2 regions of the Methylocystis sp. Se48 genome follow, and region 1 is predicted to be linked to the other one. Evidence: riboswitches for the same ligand, from Rfam matches in the RefSeq annotation. Region 1 holds a riboswitch; the other holds the start of a gene.
What was found. Region 1 has a riboswitch for fluoride ahead of ACV959_RS00280 (MFS transporter). Riboswitches for the same ligand answer to the same signal wherever they lie in the genome.

Region 2: it holds a riboswitch for fluoride, as region 1 does, so the genes downstream of both, ACV959_RS13275 (MFS transporter) here and ACV959_RS00280 (MFS transporter) in region 1, are expected to answer to the same signal.

The regions. Positions count from the first base shown of each region.
Region 1 covers NZ_CM149850.1:48,373-53,882, reverse strand. The annotation lists gene glgC (glucose-1-phosphate adenylyltransferase) at 1-1,253, opposite strand, end outside; gene glgB (1,4-alpha-glucan branching protein GlgB) at 1,291-3,498, opposite strand; fluoride riboswitch at 3,709-3,771, shown strand; gene ACV959_RS00280 (MFS transporter) at 3,860-5,455, shown strand; gene ACV959_RS00275 (cation:proton antiporter) at 5,462-5,510, opposite strand, start outside.
Region 2 covers NZ_CM149850.1:2,714,320-2,719,829, forward strand. The annotation lists gene ACV959_RS13265 (HlyD family secretion protein) at 1-1,074, opposite strand, end outside; gene ACV959_RS13270 (efflux transporter outer membrane subunit) at 1,083-2,666, opposite strand; gene ACV959_RS13275 (MFS transporter) at 2,666-4,249, opposite strand; fluoride riboswitch at 4,341-4,403, opposite strand.

The sequences.
Region 1 (5,510 bases):
AGCCTGTCGATCATCGGCTGCGTGATGAGGCAAACGCCCTGTTCGCTGCGGCGGAAGCGCTTAGCGTCGAGTTCGGGGTCCTCGCCGACGACGAGGCCCTGGGGGATGCGCACGCCGCGGTCGACGACGACATTCGTCAATCTCGCCGAACGGCCGACGTCGACATAGGGAAGGATCACGGCGTTTTCGACCGTGGCGTAGGAGTTGACGCGAACGCCCGTGAAAAGGAGGGAGCGCCGCAGGGTCGAGCCCGAAACGATGCAGCCGCCGGAGACCAGCGACGAGAGCGCCTGTCCGCGGCGCCCGACCTGGTCGTGCACGAATTTCGCGGGCGGCGTGATTTCCGCATAGGTCCAGATCGGCCAGTTGCGGTCATAGAGATCGAGCTGCGGCACGAAATCGGTGAGGTCGATATTCGCCGCCCAATAGGCGTCCACCGTTCCAACGTCGCGCCAATAGGCGTGCTGTTCGCTCGCCGCGCGCACGCAGGAGCGCGAGAAGTGATGCGCGACCGCTTTGCCGTGCTTCACGATATAGGGGATGATGTCCTTGCCAAAATCATGTGTGGAGCCCGCGTCGAGGGCGTCGCGCCGCAACTGGTCGTAAAGGAACCTCGCCTCGAAGACATAGATCCCCATGCTCACCAGCGCGCGGTCGGGCCGATGAGGCATGGCGGGCGGGTCCTTGGGCTTTTCGACGAAAGAGATGATGCGGTCGTGGCCGTCGACGTGCATCACGCCAAAGCCCGACGCCTCGGCGCGCGGGACTTCGAGGCAGCCGATGGTGACGTCAGCGCCCTGATCCACATGCTGCTGGAGCATCGGCTCGTAATCCATCTTGTAGACGTGATCGCCCGCAAGCAGCACGATATATTTCGGATCGTAGCTTTCGATGATGTCGAGGTTCTGGAAGACGGCGTCGGCCGTGCCGAGATACCAGTGATCTTCGGACACGCGCTGGCTTGCGGGAAGAATGTCGAAGCTCTCGTTGCGTTCGGTGCGGAAAAAGCTCCAGCCGCGCTGCAAATGGCGGATGAGGCTGTGCGCCTTGTATTGCGTCGCCACGCAGATGCGGCGGATGCCGGAGTTGAGCGCGTTCGACAGCGCGAAGTCGATGATGCGGGATTTTCCGCCGAAATAGACCGCCGGCTTGGCGCGCCGATCGGTCAACTCCATGAGCCGCGAGCCGCGGCCGCCGGCGAGAACATAGGCCATGGCGTAGCGCGCGAGCGGCGCGTTGTCATAGGCGGCCATCAGTCACATCCTGTCCGCGTCAGATGCGATTCGACATTCATTGTAGACCATCGCTTTCGAATTCGAAGAACAAAGTGGCGAGCGGCGGGACTTGAATGTCCGCGCTCGCGGGAAAGCCAGCGAAACCTTGCGCGCGCGCCTCGATCGCGCCGAGGTTCCCCACCCCGGAGCCGCCATAGGCCGTCGCGTCGGAATTGAGGATTTCCCGCCAGCGACCGGCGCGGGGCAGGCCGAGCCGATAGGCGCGGCGCGGCACGGGCGTGAAGTTCGACACGACCACGACCGCCTTCGAGCGGTCCGCGCCATAGCGGGCGAAGGCGAAGACGGAGCTGTCGGCGTCGTCGACGACGATCCATTCGAACCCGTCGCTCTCGCAGTCGCGCGTGTGGAGCGCCTCGCGGCTGCGATAGAGGCGATTCAGATCGCGCACGAAGTGTTTCAGGCCGCGATGCGGTGCGTAATCGAGAAGCCGCCAGTCCAGTTCGGCGGCGTAATTCCATTCGCTCGTCTGGCCGAACTCCTGGCCCATGAAAAGAAGCTTCTTGCCCGGATGGCCCCACATGAAGCCATAATAGGCGCGCGCGCCCGCAAAGCGCCGCCACTCGTCGCCCGGCATTTTCGATACGATCGCGCCTTTGCCGTGCACGACTTCGTCATGCGAGAGCGGCAGAACGAAATTCTCCGCGAAGGCGTAGAGGAGGCCGAAGGTCAGCTCGTTGTGCCGCCATTTGCGATAGACGGGATCGGACGACATGTAGCGCAGCGTGTCGTTCATCCAGCCCATGTTCCATTTGAAGCCAAAGCCGAGCCCGCCCGCGTCGGTTGGCCGCGTCACGCCGCCCCAGGAGGTCGATTCCTCGGCGATGGTCACGACGCCCGGATAGAGCCCATAGACGAGTTCGTTGAATTTCCGCAGAAAGGCGACGGCGTCACGGTTGTCGTTGGAGCCGTCTGGGTTCGGCGCCCATTCCCCCGCCTTCCGCGAGTAATCGAGGTAGAGCATGGAGGCGACGGCGTCGACGCGCAGCCCGTCGATATGGAAGCGGTCGAGCCAGAAGAGCGCGCTGGCGATAAGGAAATTCGCCACCTCGCGGCGGCCGTAGTCGTAGATCGCCGTGTTCCAGTCGGGATGGAAGCCGCGGCGCGGGTCGGGATGTTCGTAGAGCGGCCCGCCGTCGAAGCGGGCGAGGCCGTGTTCGTCGGTCGGGAAATGCGCCGGCACCCAGTCGAGAATGACGCCGAGGCCCGCTTGATGGGCGTGGTCGACGAAGCGCTTGAAGCCATACGAATCGCCATGGCGGCGCGTCGGCGCGAAGAGGCCAATGGGCTGATAGCCCCAGGAGGCGTCGAGCGGATGCTCGTTGACCGGCAGAAGCTCGATATGGGTGAAGCCCATGTCCGCGACATAGGGGATCAACTGATCAGCGAGTTCGTCGTAGCTGAGAAAGCGCCAGCCCTCCGCCTTGCGCCAGGAGGGCAGGTGAACCTCGTAGATCGACATGGGCGCGCGACGCGGATCGCATTCGGCGCGCGTGCGCATGTGAACGGCGTCGCCCCATTCGTAAGGCGCCGTCGAGGCGACGACGGAGGCCGTGGAGGGGCGCAACTCCGCCTCGAAGCCGAAGGGGTCGGCCTTGAGCGGCAGGAGATCGCCGTCGCGCCCGACGATCTCGAATTTATAGACGGCGCCGGCGCCGGCGCCGGGGATGAAAATCTCCCAGACGCCGCTGTCGACGCGCTTGCGCATTTGCGCGCGCCGGCCGTCCCACTGGTTGAAATCGCCGACGACCGAAACCCGCCGGGCGTTGGGCGCCCAGACGGCGAAATTCGTTCCCTCGACTCCCTCATGGGACACGGCATGGGCGCCGAGCCGCTCGTAGAGCCTTTGGTGCGCGCCCTCGACGAGGAGGTAGTCGTCGAGCGGGCCGAGATAGGGCGGGAAGGCGTAAGGGTCCGCGAAGGTCCATTCGGCGCCGCCGCCGGCGGCGGCGAGGCGGTAGGGCGCGCGGGAGGACAATGGCGTCAGGCCTTCGAAAAAACCCTCGGGATGAACGCGCTCGAGAGAGGCGAGGCGGCGCCCCTCGGGCGTCTGGGCCGACACTGTCTCGGCGCCGGGAACGAAGGCGCGAATCACATAGCCCGCCGCCGTCTCGTGCAGGCCGAGCAGCGCGAAAGGATCGCCGTGGCGGGCCGCGACGATCGCCGCGACCGCGTCCGGGTCCGCCCGCCAATTGGGTTTTGTCATGAGCAGCAATTGATCCGAGTGGTCCGGCGGGGAGAGAAGCTCGGCCTTGCCGCCAGCAACTGCGAAGCCAGCCGCCCGCCATGCGACGATGATGACCCTTCCGGCGCCATCGGGGAAGACCCCAAAAGAGGCCACAACGCCGCATGCCGCGCGAAAAAACGACGGATCGCCCCGCGGCCGGTTGACAAGGCGGCGCGCCCCTTGTCTAGAATTTTTTCAGGCGATGGGGTTCGCCTTGTAACCGCCCTTGGGGCCGATGACTCCTGCTCGCATCCGCACGTCGGGAGTCCGCCTTGATTCGCATCCATGTTCCAGAATCGATTCGCGGCTCCGTATTCTGCGGGTTTCGTGAGACTGGCGCATGACGGCCTTCGCGGACGAAAAGCTGACGGGCTGGCGCTTTCTGCTCTTCAATCTGGCGCTGGCGGTCGGCAATGTCATCGCGCTCTCCAACGTGCCGGGCTATACGGTGCTGGCTCCCTATGCGGCCGGCAGCCTCCAGGGCGTGACGCCGAGTTATGGCACCTGGGGCACGACCGACCATATGATGGGCATCGTGCTCGGCTTGCCGCTGGCGCGCTGGCTCTCGGCGCGTTTCGGCGATCATCGCGTCTACCCTGCTGCTTTCGTCGTCTATGCGATCTTCTCTATCGCCTGCGCGTCGAGCGAAACGATCTGGTTCTTCGTGCCGATGCGGATCGCCCTTGGCCTTGCGGGCGGCGTCATCCTGCCTGTGGGGCAGGCCCTGGCTCTCGGCGAAATTCCCGAGAAATATAGGACTTACGGCGTCGCTTGGTGGGCCGTGCTCAGCATGGCGCCCTTCACGCTCGGCGTTTTCATGGGCGGCTTCTGGGCCGAATATGTCAATTGGCGGATGCTGTTCTATTCGAACGTCATTCTCGGCCTGCCGATCGCCGGCGTGGTCGGCGCGCTGCTCTATGGCCGCGGGGTTAAGCCGCGCGTGACGCGATTCGACGCAATCGGGTTTTTCCTGATTGCGACCGTGCTGATCTGTTTTCAGACCATCCTGAACATGGGCAATGATTTCGACTGGTTCGGCTCGCCCCTGTTGACGCTCCTTCTCGTCATTGTGGTCGTGACGCTGCCGGTCTTTATCGTTTGGGAACTCGGCGAACGGCACCCCGTGATCGACATCCGCCTTTTCGGCCATCGCAATTACGCCGTCGCGACCTTTTGCTCGGTGGCCGGGTTTCTCGTCATACAGGGCACGCTGTCGGTTTTCGTCGGGCAGCTTCAGTTGCTCCTCGGTTATACGTCCTCGCTCGCGGGGGCTGTCTATCTCCTCATGGCCATTTTCGCCGTGCCGCTCATTTCAGTGGTGCACCTCCTGGTTAAACAAGTCGATCTTCGCTATCTGGCGTCGCTGAATTTCGTCGGATTTGCGATCACGCTGACATGGCTCGCGAAATACGACAAAATCGCTTATTTCGATCAGATCGCCACGCCGATGCTGTTTTTCGGCCTGTTCCTCGCGACCTTCTTCGCGCCGCCCGCAGCGATCGCCGTGCAAGGGCTGAGCGGCCCCAAGCTCGTCCGCGCGGCGGAGGAGCTCGCGATGTTGCGCACTGCCTTCGGGGCCTTCGGCATCACCTGGCAGGGCGTCATGCAGTTTCGCCGCACGCCATTCCACCAGCTTGGGCTGGCGGACCAGCTTGGCGGCCGCCGGTTTCCCTCGCTGGATTTGCTGCCCCAGCTCATGGACAAGCTTCAGGCGACCGGCATGAGCGAAGCGGCCGCCCGCGCGCAGGTCGCCCGCCTTGTTCGCCAGCAGGCGTTGCTGCTCGGCCTCGGCGACGCTTTTCTTTTTGGCGCGAGCGTCTTCCTTGTGCTCGCGGCTGTCGTCTGGCTCGCGCGGCCGGCGCCGCCGGCCGTCAAGCCGGAGCCGGCTCCGACCCTCGAGGAACTTGAGGCGGAGGAGCTGATGGAGCAGCCCTGACGCGCCTCAGGAACGCGTTTCGGACGTCTCCAGCGCCTCCGTTTCGGCGGCCTCA
Region 2 (5,510 bases), 1.0 Mb from region 1:
TGTTTTGACGACGGAGGCGTTCATCGGCTTTCCTTCGGCGCTGACATTTATGGACGTAACCGTCGAGAGACCCGGGCGTAGGGGCGTCCTTTTGAGTTCTTCCGGGTCGATGGCGATACGCACTGGTACGCGCTGCACTATGCGGATGAAATTGCCGGTGGCGTTATCTGGCGGCAAGGTGGCGAAGACGCTGCCCGAGCCTGGCACGAGGCCTTCCACCGTTCCACTGAAAGTTACGCTTGATCCGTAGAGATCAACTTTTATGATCGCCGGCTGGCCGGGTCTTATCCGAGCCATGCGGTTCTCCCACAAATTAGCCTCGACCCAGAGATGGTCGAGGGGCACGATATTCATGATCTGGTCGCCAGGCCGCACGCGCTGTCCGACCTGGACGCGCCGCTTCGCGACATAGCCAGTGGCTGGCGCGCGAATGCTTTGTCGCAAGAATTCGATATAAGCGTCGTCGAAGCGCGCCTTTGCGAATTCGACATCCGGGTGCGTTGTTGGCGTCACGCCGCCAAGTCGTGACTCCATCGCCTGATATTCTGCACGGGCTTCCCGGAGATCGGCCTCCTGCGCAGCTAGCGTATCTTCGGCATTCTGTAGCATCTGGCCGGAGGCCGCGCCGCTTGTCGCCGCCTTTTTGTAGCGCGCAAGATCATGGATCGTTCGTTCGCGAACGGCGGCGCGAGCCGTTATTTTCTGGCAGATCTGCCGTCGGTTGGCGAAGAGCGCGCCAACGTTTCGCACCGCGCGGGCGAGTTCTGCCTCAGCTTGGCCGAGCGCGGCCCGGGCGCGCTGTTCGTCAAGTTCGACGAGCACCTCGCCTTTTTTAACGAGCTGGGTTTCTTCGGCAAGAACCTTTGCGACGACGCCCGTCGCATCCGCCTGCACCGGAATAATATTGCCGCTGACAAACGCATTGTCCGTGGTCACCCAGTCGCGATCATAGGTCAGATAGCGGAAGGCGGCCGCCAACACGCCGACAGCGACGCCCACGGCCAAAGCCTTGAGCAGGAAATTTCGGCGAGCGCGAATCTTCTTTCGGGCGAGCGGCACGCTCGTCTGTTCCACGGTCAAAATCAGCCTCCCCCCAGTGATTGAACAACGTCAACCACCGCCGTAATCGGATCGGTCTCGGGCGCCGGTCTCGGCTCATAAGCTTGGGGGCCTGCGTCGTAACCGCCACCCAGAGCCTGCATGAGATCTACCGTTGCTATCAGTCTGTCGCCTTCAATGCCGCGCTGGATGAAGACAGCGTCCAGCGTGTCGGCGTATAGCTGTGCGAATTCCCGCCGATCTTGCAGGCCGCCCTGAAGCCGGATGCGGGCAAGCTGAACAGCAGCGCGGCGCGCCTTGATGAAGCGCCCTTGCGACTCGTACTCCGCCTTGGCCCGCTTCAGGGTGGCGAGTGCGTCCGCGACCTGCTGCGCGGCGGTGAGCAGCGTCTCATTGTAAGTATCGACCGCCTGGTCGTAATCAGCGCGCTGGGTTTCGAGATTGCCGGTGAGCTTGCCACCCTGAAAGATCGGCAGATGCAACCCCGGCGTGACGCTGTAGACCATGGCGCCGGGGTTGAAGAGGTAGCCGCCGAGCTTGGCGAATTGGGTGGAGCTGACGGAAGCCTCAAGCCCCGCCGAGACCGAAAGGTCAATCGAGGGCAGGAATAGGGCCTTGGCGGCATGAATGCGATCCGCCCAGGCTTCGGCGCGGCGCAGCGACGCCATGAGGTCCGGACGGTGGGCGAGCAATTCGATCGGGAGTTCCCTTGGAAGAGCGGGCGGCGCCGGCGCGACGCTTTGCCTTCTGGCGAAGAGGCCACGCGCCACGTCGGGCCCCTCGCCCATCAGGCGCGCGAGCGCGTTTTCCTGAATCTCGATCGCCGCCGTCAGCGAGGCCTCGCGGCGAACCGCCGCCTCTTCGTTGCTCCGCGCGATTTGGACGACGTCAAGGATTTCGATGCCGGTTTGGTAGCGCGTTTCGGCGAGCTGGCGCAGCTCGCGGCGCATGCCCGTCAACTCTTTGGCGAGCTTGAGTTGCTCCGCCAGGATATAGCCGCGCAGATAGGCGCGCGCGACGCTCGTCGTCAGCAATAAGCGAGTTTGTTCGAGTTCGCCCGCCTGCGCCAGCGCGTCGCCGATGGCGGCGTCGAGCAAGGCGCGGTTCTTGCCCCAGAAGTCCAGCTCCCATTTGGCGGAAATCGGATTGAGGAAGGCGGTGGATTTTTGTTTTCCTCCCTGCAGCGGATTGAGTCCCGCGGCGACGCCATGCTCGGCGTAGCGATACTGCTTGTAGGAGAGATCGGCCTCGACATAGGGCGTCAGGCGCGAGCCTGCGATGTCGACCGCCGCCTCGGCGTCTTTCAGGGTGTCGGCGGCTTTTCTCAAGCCTTGATTGTCCCGCAGGCATTTCTCCATGATGCGGTCGAGGTCAGCGCTACGGAAGGATTTCCACCATTGCACCGTCGGCCAGCCGTTTTCGGAGCTAACGCTCTTCACGCCCGACGCCGCGATCGTTCGCTTCATCGGCGGCGGCTCCATGAATTCGGCGCGTTGTTCCTGCGCCGTGGGCATGCAGCCGCCCAACGACGCGACCGCCGCTGCTACAGGGATGGACCTGTGTAAGCGGCGGATCATGCTTTGCCCATTTGCGTTGCGACAGAGCATCAGGGCTCTTCCATCAGTTCTTCAGCGCGGAGAAGCTTTAAGCTTGGTTTCGGCGACGGCGCCTTGGGTTTTGCCAACCAAACCAAAATCGCAAGGCCAGAGAAGGCTAGCGCCCCGGTGAGGAAAGCGTCGTTGAGTCCCATAAGCAGCGCTTGCTGGCGGATCAGGCGAGAAACCTGCGCCCGCGCGACGGATTCGCTCATGCCCAACGCTTGCAGCTTGTCCAAAAGCTGCGGGAGAAGGTCGAGCGACGGGAAACGCCTGCCGCCGAGTTGATCAGCGAGGTCCAGTTGGTGGAAAGGCGTTCGGCGGAACTGCATGACCCCTTGCAGGGTGATGCCATAGGCGCCGGCGGCTGTGCGCAACATCGCAAGCTCCTCTGCGGCGCGGATCAGTTGCGAGCCCGCAAGACCTTGGACCGCGATGGCCGCTGGGGGTGCGAAGAACGTCGCCAGGAAGAAGCCGAAGAAAGTCATCGGCACAGTGATCTGGTCGAACGACGCCGGCTTATCGAACAGGCCCAGCCAAGTCATGGTCACCGAGAAGCCGAGGAAATTCAGGCTGGCGAAGAGGCGTAAATCAATGTGGCGGACGAGCAAGTGCACTACGGAGACGAGAGGCACGGCGAGCAGGGCCATGGTAAGATAGACGACCCCAGCGCCTGACGAAGTGTAGCCGAGCAGCAACTGAAGCTGTCCGACAAAGACCGACAGCATGCCCTGAATGAAGAGGAAGCCGACGACGGAGCAAAAAGTCGCGACGGCGTAGTTGCGATGAGCGAAGAGGCGAATGTCCAGAACGGGGCGCCGCTCACCCAACTCCCAGATGATGAATGTCGGGAGAGTGATGACGACGGCGATCAGGACGATTGTCAGAAATGTTGACCCGAGCCAGTCGAAGTCGTTGCCCTGATTAAAGATAGTTTGGATCCCGACCAGGGTGACGGCGATCAACAGCACGCCGACGGTGTCGAAACGCGTGATGCGCCGGCTGTAAGGGCGGCCATAAAGCAGAGCGCCAATAACTCCGGCAATGAGCAAGCCAAAAATCACATTTGAATAAAACAGCATCCGCCAGTTGAAATACTCCGCCCAGAAGCCACCCATGAAGACGCCAAGGGTGAAAGGGGCCATGCTGAGCACGCCCCACCAGGCGACCCCGTAGGTGCGGTATTTCTCGGGGAGTTCATTTAGGACGAGGCCCTGGCCGATGGGGAGAAGCACCCCGCCCGCCAGTCCCAGCAGGAAGCGCGCCGGCACGAAGAACCAGATGGTTTCGCTCCAGGCGCAAGCCAGGGAAAAAATCGCATAGGCGATGAAGGCGGCGACATAAACCCGGTAGTCGCCATACCGCGCCGACAGCCAGCGGGCGAAAGGCAGGCCGAGCACAATCCCCATCATGTGGTCGGTCGTCGCCCAGGTGCCGAAACTGGGCGTGACGCCTTGGAGGCTGCCGGCCGCGTAAGGGGCCAGGACCGTATAGCCGGGCACATTCGAGAGGGCGATCACGTTGCCGCCAGCGAGCGCGGCATTGAAGAGGACGAATCGCCAGCCGGTCAGCCGGTCTTGCTCAACGGCCGTCATGTTCCCGCCCAATCTGAGCGAGAGTAGCGCCATTTCAGGCGTAATCGGAGGGGAAACAGGGGCTTATTCAGAGCGGACTCCTAGCGTGCATGCGCAAGCAGGAGTCATCAGCCCCAAGGGCGGTTACAAGGCGAACTCCATCGCCTTTCCATTTTATAAGCCGCAGGGAAGTATCCTTGTCAATCATCTTGACTGGCGAATCTCCGCGCCGCTCCGTAGTCAGACTACTGATCGGGACGCGGGCGTCGTCGAGATTGAGGACTCGGAAACAAACTAGACCGTTGTCCCGAGCAAAAAGGCGTCACGGTTAAGATCTAGATAACCCCTCCAGTTTGCCCGAGCACAGCGCATTAAGCAGGCCCGGCAACGCTTATCTGCCGATCAACGGCGGCACTCGCGCTTATTAGCGACTTGCACGTCAGCGCACTTAGCCCCGCCAGCATCTAAATTCGAGATAGGTGTGTCGACGGTCTGAATGCCTCCAGCAAGAAGAGTTGAATGCTTGCTCAGGTATCAGCGGCCGAATATGGCTCGGCGCGAGAGAAGCGGTACTGGCGGCTATGAGGAGCTAGACCTCGTCGGATGAGACAAAGCAGGCGTTTGAAGACCCCCGAGTAACAACGCCAAACTTGGCGACCTCATCGCCGATCTCCGGGCTAGATTTGGCTCAGATCGGAGGCAGGCATTTCCGCGAAGGTCTGTACCGTCGCTGAAGCATCGGAAGCGTCCCACACTGAGATTAAGCACGATCGGCGTTCCCTGAACAGGAAGGTCCCGCAGACGCCGACAATCCCAATCACGCCGAGACGCAGAAAAATGTTGCGGCCTGAGCAATTCCAGGACGCTCATTTTCCCATCAGTCGAAGATATCTTCTTCCGCGTTGTTGGCGTCAATCAAAGAGCTACTTCAATTGTCGCTCAAACTACGTGGATCTCTATCATGCGCGCCTCATCCTCAGAACACCCAGCGTCTGGCAGTTTCCCAAAGGCGCCAACGCGCCGCGCGCGGACGGGTTGTCGAAACCGCGATCGAACCAAGCGTCGGCAGGATTCTTTTTGGGACGTCCCCCTTTTTGTGAGAGGCATAGCGGTAAGCCCCCTGCCAATCCCCTGTCATTGCACGCCAAAGCCCTACGCCTTCGACTGACTTGTTGCACTGCGTCGATTCCGGCCTTTTTTAATCAACCCCGACTCTGAACCACCTTCGGTTCGGCGGAGACTGGGGACTGATGTGCGCTCTCAAAACGACAACGCTGAAGCG